3 regions of the Kitasatospora sp. NPDC024654 genome follow, and region 2 is predicted to be linked to each of the others. Evidence: riboswitches for the same ligand, from Rfam matches in the RefSeq annotation. Region 2 holds a riboswitch; each other region holds the start of a gene.
What was found. A riboswitch is a leader RNA that binds a small molecule or an ion and turns the genes downstream of it on or off. The one in region 2 is predicted to bind magnesium.
Positions count from the first base shown of each region.

Region 1: linked by a shared signal. The riboswitch ahead of ACZ38L_RS13670 (hypothetical protein) and the one ahead of ACZ38L_RS08990 (NRAMP family divalent metal transporter) in region 2 are both predicted to bind magnesium.
Region 3: linked by a shared signal. The riboswitch ahead of ACZ38L_RS13445 (VOC family protein) and the one ahead of ACZ38L_RS08990 (NRAMP family divalent metal transporter) in region 2 are both predicted to bind magnesium.

Region 1 covers NZ_JBVHLF010000018.1:32,455-35,719, forward strand. Annotated here, with positions in the region: gene ACZ38L_RS13660 (oxidoreductase) at 1-792, shown strand, start outside; gene ACZ38L_RS13665 (PadR family transcriptional regulator) at 910-1,440, shown strand; M-box (ykoK) riboswitch at 1,496-1,672, shown strand; gene ACZ38L_RS13670 (hypothetical protein) at 1,943-2,359, shown strand; gene ACZ38L_RS13675 (hypothetical protein) at 2,825-3,094, shown strand; gene ACZ38L_RS13680 (winged helix-turn-helix domain-containing protein) at 3,141-3,265, shown strand, end outside.
Region 2 covers NZ_JBVHLF010000010.1:67,835-71,099, reverse strand. Annotated here, with positions in the region: gene ACZ38L_RS09000 (hypothetical protein) at 1-55, opposite strand, end outside; gene ACZ38L_RS08995 (DNA-binding protein) at 179-610, opposite strand; M-box (ykoK) riboswitch at 762-939, shown strand; gene ACZ38L_RS08990 (NRAMP family divalent metal transporter) at 1,258-2,904, shown strand; gene ACZ38L_RS08985 (1-phosphofructokinase family hexose kinase) at 3,030-3,265, opposite strand, start outside.
Region 3 covers NZ_JBVHLF010000017.1:104,836-108,100, forward strand. Annotated here, with positions in the region: gene ACZ38L_RS13440 (ferritin-like domain-containing protein) at 1-725, opposite strand, end outside; gene ACZ38L_RS13445 (VOC family protein) at 901-1,317, opposite strand; M-box (ykoK) riboswitch at 1,636-1,814, opposite strand; gene ACZ38L_RS13450 (class I SAM-dependent methyltransferase) at 2,097-2,747, opposite strand; gene ACZ38L_RS13455 (polysaccharide deacetylase family protein) at 2,886-3,265, shown strand, end outside.

The sequences.
Region 1 (3,265 bases), on a different contig from region 2:
CGCCGAGTGCCCGGCAAGGAGGAGTTCGACGAGACCATCCGCTACTACCGCAACCAACTCGACAACCTCGGCGTCGAGTTGGAGCTCGGCTCGACGGTCACCGCCGACCGGCTCGCCACGGCCGACTTCGACGAGATCGTGCTCGCCACCGGGGTCACCCCGCGCGTTCCCGAGCTGCCGGGCGTCGACCACCCGAGCGTGCTCGGCTACCTCGACGTACTGCGGGACGGCGCGCCGGTCGGCGAGCGGGTGGCGATCATCGGCGCGGGCGGCATCGGGTTCGACGTCGCGGAGTTCCTCACCGACCAGACCGACCAGACCGGCCGGCCGGCCACCGCGGCCGACCGTGACCCACAGGCCTTCTACCGCCAGTGGGGCATCGACCCCGAGTACCGCGCGCCCGGCGGCCTGCGCCGGCCCGAGCGGGCCGCCCCGCCGCGCGCCGTCCACCTGCTGCAGCGCAAGCCCGGCAAGGTCGGTGCCGGTCTCGGCCGGACCACCGGCTGGATCCACCGCACGGAGCTCAAACACCGCGGGGTCACCATGATCGCCGGCGCCACCTACCACCACGTGGACGACGAGGGCCTGCACCTCACCGTCGACGGCGAGCGTCGCACCCTCGCGGTGGACACCGTCGTGCTCTGCACCGGCCAGGAGCCCCGGCGCGACCTGTACCAGGAGCTGCGCGCCCGGGGCCTCGATGCGCACCTGATCGGCGGCGCGGACGAGGCCGCCGAACTCGACGCCAAGCGGGCGATCCGCCAGGGCACCGAGCTGGCCGCCACCATCTGACCGGCCCGTCCCACCCAAGGCAGGCCCTAGGCTTCCCCCAAGCACCCGCACGCGGGACGGGCCGGCGGTCCGCTCCGCGCGCCCGCCGCCCGCACCGCACCGGAGGCTTGGCCGACCATGTCGCTACCGCACGCGATCCTCACCGCGCTGCTCGAAAAGCCGTCCTCCGGGCTGGAGTTGACCCGTCGGTTCGACAAGTCCATCGGGTTCTTCTGGTCCGCCACGCACCAGCAGATCTACCGCGAACTGGGCAAGCTGGAACAGGCCGGGCTGATCCGCGCGCTCCCACAGACCACCCCCACCCGGGGGCAGCGCAAGGAGTACGAGGTGCTGCCGGCCGGCCGGGCCGAGCTGGCCACCTGGGTGGCCGAGCCCGCCGAGCCGAAGGCGATCCGCGACGCCCTGCTGGTCCGGCTGCGGGCGGCGGCGGTGGTCGGCACGGACGGCCTGGTCGACGAGCTGCGCCGGCACCTCGCCCTGCACCGAACGCGACTGGCCGAGTACGCGGAGATCGAGCGGCGCGACTTCCCGGCCGAGCGGTCGGCCGAGGAGAACCGGCTGCACCACCTGGTGCTGCGCGGCGGAATCCGGCTGGAGACCTTCTGGATCGACTGGCTCACCGAGGTGCTCGCCGAACTGGACGCCTGACTCCCGACGGCTGACGCCGGTCGCCCGAAGGGTCTATAGTTGCCAACGTTTGCAGGAGGCACCTCGTTCGGTGAGGCCTCTTCACGGACACAGGCCACTGACCCGACGACGTCGAGAGACGCCCAGGTTCAGGACAGATCTTCCCGAATTAAGGGTTGATCCCAAGTGGCTTCCCACCTTCGGGAGGGATCACGCCGTGGAGTGCCAAAGCTCTGACGAGTTGGGGTGAACCAGCAGTTTCGTGCTGGTCCGTTCCTTGCCGCGTACGAGGCGAGAACCGCCCCGACCGGAAGGAGGCGAGCGTCATGGACAACGGTCCGAGTAGTGGAAGCAGTCCGAGTAGTCCGGGCGCACCGGCCCTTCTCCGGTTCGGTGACCGCCCGTATCCGCCCGCCTCCGGCCCGCGCTGACCCGCTCCCGGCTTGCCCGCCCCGTTCCCGGGGCCGCCACACCGGGTTTCCGCGTGCCGTCCAACGGCCTTGCCCGCCTTGGAGGTTCCGCCATGACCATGGTCGCCCTGCCGCACGTCCTCGGCCGCCCGGAGACCGCCCGCCGGCACTCCGGCGGACGCCTGCTCCGCGCGATCCGCGGCTACCGGCGCCCCGCCGCCGCACCAGCCGCCCGGACCGCCCCGGTCGTCCCCGTTCTCCCCACGGCACCCGCCGTGCGCGGGTCGCTGCGGCTCACCCTGCACGACGGCACGCCGCGCCGCTACCTGCTGGACGCCCGCGACTTCGCCGCCACCACCTCGCCCGACGTCGCCTACGACGCCCGGGTGCACACCGCCTACCTGCTGGCCATGCAGGGACACCGCGCGCCCTGGCTGGCCCAGCACCTGGACCTGCCGTCGACCGCGGCCCACGCCATCGTCGAGCGGGCGGCCCGGTCCGGCACCGGACGGCCGGCTCCGGACGCCTGACGCCCGGCCACCCGGCGTCCGCGACAACCCCGCGTTCACGTCACGTCAGGGTTCCGTCAAGGGCGCGGACACCGAGCCGGACCGGACTATGCTGGCTTGGGTTTGGTCCACCAACTGCGGGATCGATCGATCTCAAAAACCTTCCGACTCAGCCGAGTTGGAGCACACCACGCGGGGCGACCGGCCGTTTCGAGCCGGCCCACGCCCTGCTGCGGCCGAGACGGGCAGACCGTCGCGAACACCGGGAGGAGGCGAGCGCCCATGGATCCCAGTACCCATAGTCCGGGCCGCCCGCGGCCCGGACTCCGAGCGGCCCGGTCCGCCCGCGACACGCGCTGACGAGGTCCGTCACGCGCCACCGCGTCGGGGCCGCCGGGGCCGTGCGCAGCGCGCCCTCACACCCGTCACCCGCACGTGCCGTGCCGCATTCGGCCCGCACGCCATCCGTCCGGAGGTCACCCGGTCATGTCCGTCTTCACCGCGTTCCACCACCCGATCGCCCGCCCGGCCAGCGCACCGCAGCGCCGCCCGCTGCGCGACGTGCTCGCCCGGGTCATCGGGCGGCTGGCCGACAGCCCGCTGGACAGCCCGGTCATCCAGGCCATCGCCGCCCAGGCACCCACGCCGAGCGGGGCGACGGTCCGGCGCGCCGGCGCGCCGCGCGCGCACTGGCGGACCGTGCCCGGCCCGGGCGGCTCGCCGCGACTGGAAGCCGCCTGGCGGCCCGAGAACTGACGTCACGTCAGTTGAGTGAAAGCCGCCCGCACGCGACGAAGGAGCAATGATGCCTCTGTGCTACCCCCGGATCGCCCGGATCCACCACGACTGCTCGGTGGCCCTGCCCGCAACCGGACCGGCCGCGCCCAGCCCGGCGCCGCGCCCCGTCAGCACTCCCGCCGAGCCCGG
Region 2 (3,265 bases):
CGAAGCCGGTCAGCTCCGCGGAGACGGCGAGGAACCTCTCCGTGGTCGGTCTCAAGGCCACCCCTTCGGTTGACTGCTGTGGTCACGACACGCTCGGTGCCGCGGGAAGCATTCCTCGCTCCCGGCCGTCCCATGCGTCGCACCGAGCGGGCGGTGGCCGCGCCCCCGCGGGCTCCGGCTACTCGGGGCCGGTGCGTTCGGCCAGCCGCTCGTAGCGCTGGCGCGCCGCCTGCGGGGTGCCGAGGCCGAGGCCGAAGGCGATCTCCTGCCAGGTCATGCCGCGCCCGCGGGCCATCTTGAGCAGGCCGGTCTCCAGCTCGTCCAGCTCGCCGCGGACCAGCGGCAGCAGGGTGAGCGCGGCCGTGACGTCGGCCTGGTCGACCTCCGGCTCACCCTCGTCGAGCAGGGCCGAGCCGACCATGAGGAGCGCGACCAGCCGGACCACCTCGTGCGGGCCGGGGGTGGTCGGGTGGGTCTGCCGGCGGCGCTGCTCCTCGGTGGCCGCGTGCCGCTCGGCGAGCCGGAACAGCGCGGCGTACTCGCGCTGGGCGCGGACCTGGCCGGGGTCGGGGGCGGTGAAGGGACCGCTGGTGGGATCGGTTGCTGACATGCCCTCAGAGTGCGATTCGCGCACTCCGTTGTCAACGGAATATGTTGAACGAACTGTTTAAGTTCCCGATCATGCCGGCCCGAAGGTCAAGCTTTGGTAATCGGTTGCCTTGCGCCGCAAGCATGGGTCTATGCTTGTCGAGGTTTTGCAGGAGGCACCTCGTTCGGTGAGGCGTCTTCACGGACACAGGCCACTGATCCCACCCGTCGAGAGACGCTCCGGATCAGGACAGATCTTCCCGACCTAAGGGTTGATCCCAAGTGGCTTCCGATTCAACGGGATCGGATCACGCCGTGAAGTGCCAAAGCTCTGACGAGTTGGGGTGAACCGGCGCCGCTTCGGTGTGCTGGTCCGCTCCTTGCCGCGTCGATGACACGCACCACGAGGTGCGTCCGGCCGGAAGGAGGCGAGAGACATGGATTCGAGCAGTAGTAGTCCGGGCCACAAACGGCCCCGCATCCGCATGTCACCGTCTTCTTCTCACGGCACGCGGTAACCACCTTCCCTGCGCGAATCTCGAGTCGCACCTCAGTCCCCGCACGGCCGCGTGTCGTGACGGTGCCTCAGGCTGCCCGCTCGCAGGGGGGATTGCTGCTGCGTGCCTCCAAACCTCCCCCTGTCGCGGGGGGCTCGGGAGGCTCTCAGTCATGACCGACACCATCACCACCACGGACCAGGCCACGGCGCCGCGCGGCGCCGTCCTCGACGACGCCCACATCGGCGACATCAAGGGTGCGCTCGGCACCATCCGGCTGGACGACGACGCCCCGCGCCAGGGCCTGTCCGCCAAGCTCAAGACCCTGCTGGCGATCGTCGGCCCCGGTCTGATCGTCATGGTCGGCGACAACGACGCCGGTGCCTTCGCCACCTACGGCCAGGCCGGCCAGAACTACGGCACCCACCTGCTGTGGACCCTGCTGCTGCTGATACCGGTGCTGTACGTCAACCAGGAGATGGTGCTGCGGCTGGGCGCGGTCACCGGCGTCGGGCACGCCCGGCTGATCCTGGAGCGCTTCGGCAAGTTCTGGGGCGCGTTCTCGGTCATCGACCTCTTCCTGCTCAACGCCCTCACCCTGGTCACCGAGTTCATCGGGATCACGCTGGCCTCCGACTACCTCGGTCTGCCGAAGGTCGCCTCGGTCGTGCTGGCCGCCGCCATCATCGTGGCCTCGGCCTTCACCGGCTCGTTCCGCCGGTTCGAGCGGATCGCCATCGCGCTGTGCGCCGGCTCGCTGCTGCTGATCCCGATCTACTTCATGATCCACCCGAAGACCTCGCAGATGGCCCACGACTTCGTGGTCCCGAACATGCCCGGCGGCAGCGGCCAGCTCGCCACCGTGATGCTCCTGATCATCGGCATCGTCGGCACCACCGTCGCCCCGTGGCAGCTCTTCTTCCAGCAGTCGTACGTCATCGACAAGCGGATCACCCCGCGCTTCATGAAGTACGAGAAGGCCGACCTGTGGATCGGCATCGTCGTGGTGGTCGTCGGTGGTGCGGCGCTGATGGGCTTCTCCGCCGCCGCGTTCGCCGGCACCGACGGCTTCGGCAACTTCACCGACGCCGCCGGCATCGCCAAGGGCCTGGCCCAGTCCTCCGGTCACCTGGCCGGTGTGCTGTTCGCGATCGCCCTGCTGGACGCCTCGATCATCGGCGCCTTCGCCGTCTCGCTCTCCACCGCCTACGCGATCGGTGACGTCTTCGGCATCAAGCACTCGCTGCACCGCGGCATCGGCGGCGCCAAGGGCTTCTACGCCGTCTACGCCGGCCTGGTCGCCGTCGCCGCCACCATCGTGCTGATCCCGGGCTCGCCGCTGGGCCTGCTCACCCAGGGCGTGCAGACGCTGGCCGGCGTGCTGCTCCCGTCCGCGACCGTCTTCCTGCTGCTGCTCTGCAACGACAAGGCCGTCCTCGGCCCCTGGGTCAACGGCCCGCGGACCAACGCCTTCACCTCCGCGGTGATCGGTGTGCTGGTCACCCTGTCGATCATCCTGACCGCCTCGGTGCTCTTCCCGAACATCACCGCCAACGCGATCCTGCAGATCATGGCCGCCTGCGGCGTGATCGGCGTGCTGGCCGCCGGGTACTCCTTCACCCGCCGCCGCACCGCCACCAAGGAGGACCCGATCGACCGGACCGGCCGTGACGAGTGGCGGATGCCGGCGCTGGAGACGCTGACCAAGCCGACCATGTCGACCACCCGCAAGATCGGCATGACCGCGCTGCGCAGCTACCTGCTGGTCGCGATGATCCTGGTGGTCATCAAGATCGTCGAGGTCGCGCTCGGCCACTGACGAGCCCACCGACGGCCCGCCGGCCACCCCGTGAGGGGCGGTCGGCGGGCCGTCGGCGTCGCTGCTGGCCGGTCGGGGGGTGCGCCGGCGGGCGAGGCCGGTCCGGCCGCGCGGGCCGGTGGCGTTCAGCCGAGCGCGGTGACGGTGACCCGGGGCAGCAGGTGGTGGTACGCGGCCCGGTCGTAGTCGCCCGCGGTCGGAGCGAGGACGGTGGCGGCAGAGAGGGCGACGGCCCGGGCGAGGCGGGCCGGCCAGGGAAGGGCGTCGAGCAGACCGGTGGTCAGCGCGGCCACCGCGGAGTCGCCCGCGCCGGTGGGGTTGCCGGCCAGCCGTTCTGGCGGGGTGGCCAGCCAGCTGCCGT
Region 3 (3,265 bases), on a different contig from region 2:
GTCTCGGAGCCGAACCGGCTGTCGGGCGACTCGGAGGTGCCCTCGCCCTGCTCCTTGATGATCTCGATCGCCTGCTCGACGTCGTCCAAGCTCTCCACCGGGAGCAGCCGGTCCGGGCCGATCCGGTCGGCCAGCTGGCCCTCGGCCGAGAGTTCGGGCCGGACGTCGCGGAACGCCTCCAGCAGCGCGGTGTAGAAGGCGCCGATGGTCGGCGGTCCGGCCGCCATCCGGGCGAGCGGGGTCTCCGGGGTCTCGATGCCCATCAGCACCTCGTGCACGTACTCCTTGGTGAGCCCGGAGAGGTGGACGACCAGTCCGGGCCGGACCCCGCCCGGGAGCGGGCCGGGGTACGAGGGCACGGCGTCGGCGATCCGGGGCCGGCCGCCCACCGCCACCAGCAGGTTGCAGGCCAGGCCCATGTGGTACATCTCGTCGTTCACGATGCGGCGGATCAGCCGGGCCGCCTGGTGGCCACGATCCCTGACGGACCACCAGGCGCAGAGGTACGGCGGGATGGTGGCGAACTCCAGCTCCACCGCGACCTGGAGCGCCGCCCTGATCCACTGGACGTCACGCCGGTTGCCGGGCACCGCCAGCAGCCGCGCGACCGCTCCGACGGCGGTCGCGCCGGGTGGCGCGGTGGGTGCGGCCGCCGCGGGCGGCGCGACCACGGCCGGCCCGGCCGCGGCCAGGCCGGCCGAGGCGAGGAAGTCCCTGCGGCTCAAAGGGGGAACCCGTCGGCTCTCATCGATCACATCTGCCTCCGTCCTTGGGCGACCGGCCTCGGTCCTTCGGCCGCGGGCCGCTCGGCTGCCTGGCAACGGCTGGCGAAGCTACCAGCGGATCGGCCGCCGAGCCGGCGCCGCCACCGGGACACCCGCCGGTCACCACCCGGGAGGCTCAGCCGTGCCGTCCGGCGAGCAGGACCTGGTCCGGTGCCGGCCGGCACTCGGGAACGGATTCAACGAACTCCAGCAGGTTGCCGACCGGGTCCTGGGTGTAGAAGCGGCGGTGCGGCGGCAGGCTCTCGTCCCAGACCACCAACGCACCGAGATCCGCCAGGCGCGTCGCGAAGTCGTCGATCGCGCTGACCACCAGTCCGGGGTGAACCTTGGTGGTGGGCCGGAAACGCTCCTCGATCCCCAGGTAGAGCCGGACCCGGCCGCCGTCGGCCGCGAACCAGCAGCCACCCCGGTCGGTCAGCGGCGCCGGCTTCGGGATCTCGGCCAGTTGCAGGATGTCGCAGTAGAAGGCCCGGAGCAGTGCTTCGCTGCCGGGCGGTGCGCTGAGCTGGACGTGGTCGAGGGCCGTGATCACAGACGGCCTCCTCTCGGTGGTGGTGGTCATGGTGGGCCGCCCGAACTCCCGGGTGACGGTGGGGAGTCGGGTGCACACGGCGGCGCGCCGCCCGACGGGTGATCCACGTCGGCGCGGGCCGATAAACTGATGCTGAGTCAGAATTCCGTGTTGGTGGGGTCGTTATCGCAGGGCGGGGAGGGGCGACGACAGGCGGGGGTGGGGGCCACGGTGGCCCGGACTACTGCAATCCATGTCTCTCGCCTCCTCCCGGCCGGACGAACCGTCTTCGGTGCGTCATCGACTCGGCAAGGAGCTCACCGGCGCGCCCGAGCCGCCGGATCACCCCAACCCGTCAGAGCTTTGGCACTGCACGGCGTGATCCAAGCCCGAAGGACTGGAAGCCACTTGGGATCAACCCTTAAGCCGGGAAGATCTGTCCTGAACCTGGGCGTCTCTCGACGTCGTGGGGTCAGTGGCCTGTGTCCGTGCAGACGCCTCACCGAACGAGGTGCCTTCTGCAAACCTCGGCAAGCCTAGCTGCCGCCGGGCGACCGGGTTGACCATTTTGCCGACGCTTGACGTTGGGAGGTGATGCCGGCCGGCCGCGGGCGCCGGCCGACCACCTCGGCCCGTCCGCCCCTCACCGACCCGCCTGCTCGGGCTCCCCTCCCAGCTGCTGCGCGGCGCGGACCGTCCGTCCCGGGCCGCGCCGGACCCGGCGGCCGCCCGGGCGCTGGGGGACGTCGCGGCCGGGCTCACCGGCACCGGGTTCCCGGCCGTCGCCTGATTGGTCGCCGCTACGCGGTGTGGCGCAACCGCAGGACGTTGTCCTCACGGGTGCCGGGCAGGCCGTCCGGGTCGCTCAGCTCGCGGATGAACAGCTCGTCGCGCTCGACCCGCCACCGTCCCGGCGCGAGGTCGAGCGAGTCGAGGACCTCCGCGGTGGTGGGGAAGTGGTAGTCGAAGTGCGGGGTGTGCTGCCACGAGGGCCAGCCCGCGTGACCGACGATCAGCAGTACCCCGCCCGGTGCCACGGCCTCGGCCGCCCGGCGCAGGATGGCCGTCCGTTCGCCCTCCAGCTCGACCGGGGAGTGCAGGAACTGGGCGGACACCAGGTCGAAGCGGCCGGCGGGGAACGACTGCGACAGGTCGTGCCGCTGCCAGTCGATCCGCTCGGCGACCCCGGCGTGGGCCGCGTTGGCGGCGGCCCGGCGGAGCGCGGTCGCCGAGACGTCGACGGCGGTGACCCGCCAGCCCCGGTCGGCCAGCCAGATCGCGTCGGTGCCCTCGGAGCACCCGAGGTCCAGCGCGGTGCCGGGGGTCAGCTCGCCGACCTCCCGGACCAGCGGCTCGTTGGGCTTGCGGACCCGGCCCCACGGGCTCTCGCGGTCGCGGTAGAACTCCTCCCAGTACTCGTAGGCGGTGCTCTGTGGCGAGGTGTCGGTCATCGGTCGTCTCCTCGGTCGGGTTGGTTGGCTGGCGCCTTTCGGCGAGCGTGCGACAGCCGGCGGCCAATTGGCAAAGTTCCTTGCCGGAACGGCAAATGAGGCGAGTGACCTCCCGTGGGTGGCGGGCGTTGATCGGGCGTGAACCGCTTCGCCGCCGCCGTCGCCCTCCTCGCTGTCGCCGTGCTCGGCGTGCCCGCCGCCGCGGCCAGCGGGTCGCCGCCGCGAGCGCCGCTCGGGCGGCTGTTCGGGAGCGAGAACCGGCGGATGCCCACCGACCGCCGGGAGGTCGCGCTGACCTTCAACGCCGCCTGGGACGAGACCGGGGTGCCCGAGGTGCTGGCGACGCTGCGGCAGCGCGACGCGCCCGCCGACTTCTTCCTCACCGGGCGGTTCGCCGAGCGCCACCCCGCCGCCGCCCGGGCCATGGCGGCCGAGCACGGCATCGGCAACCACTCGTACAGCCACCCGCTGTTCGACCGTCTCACCGCCGACCAGGCCCAGCAGGAGGTCCTGCGGGC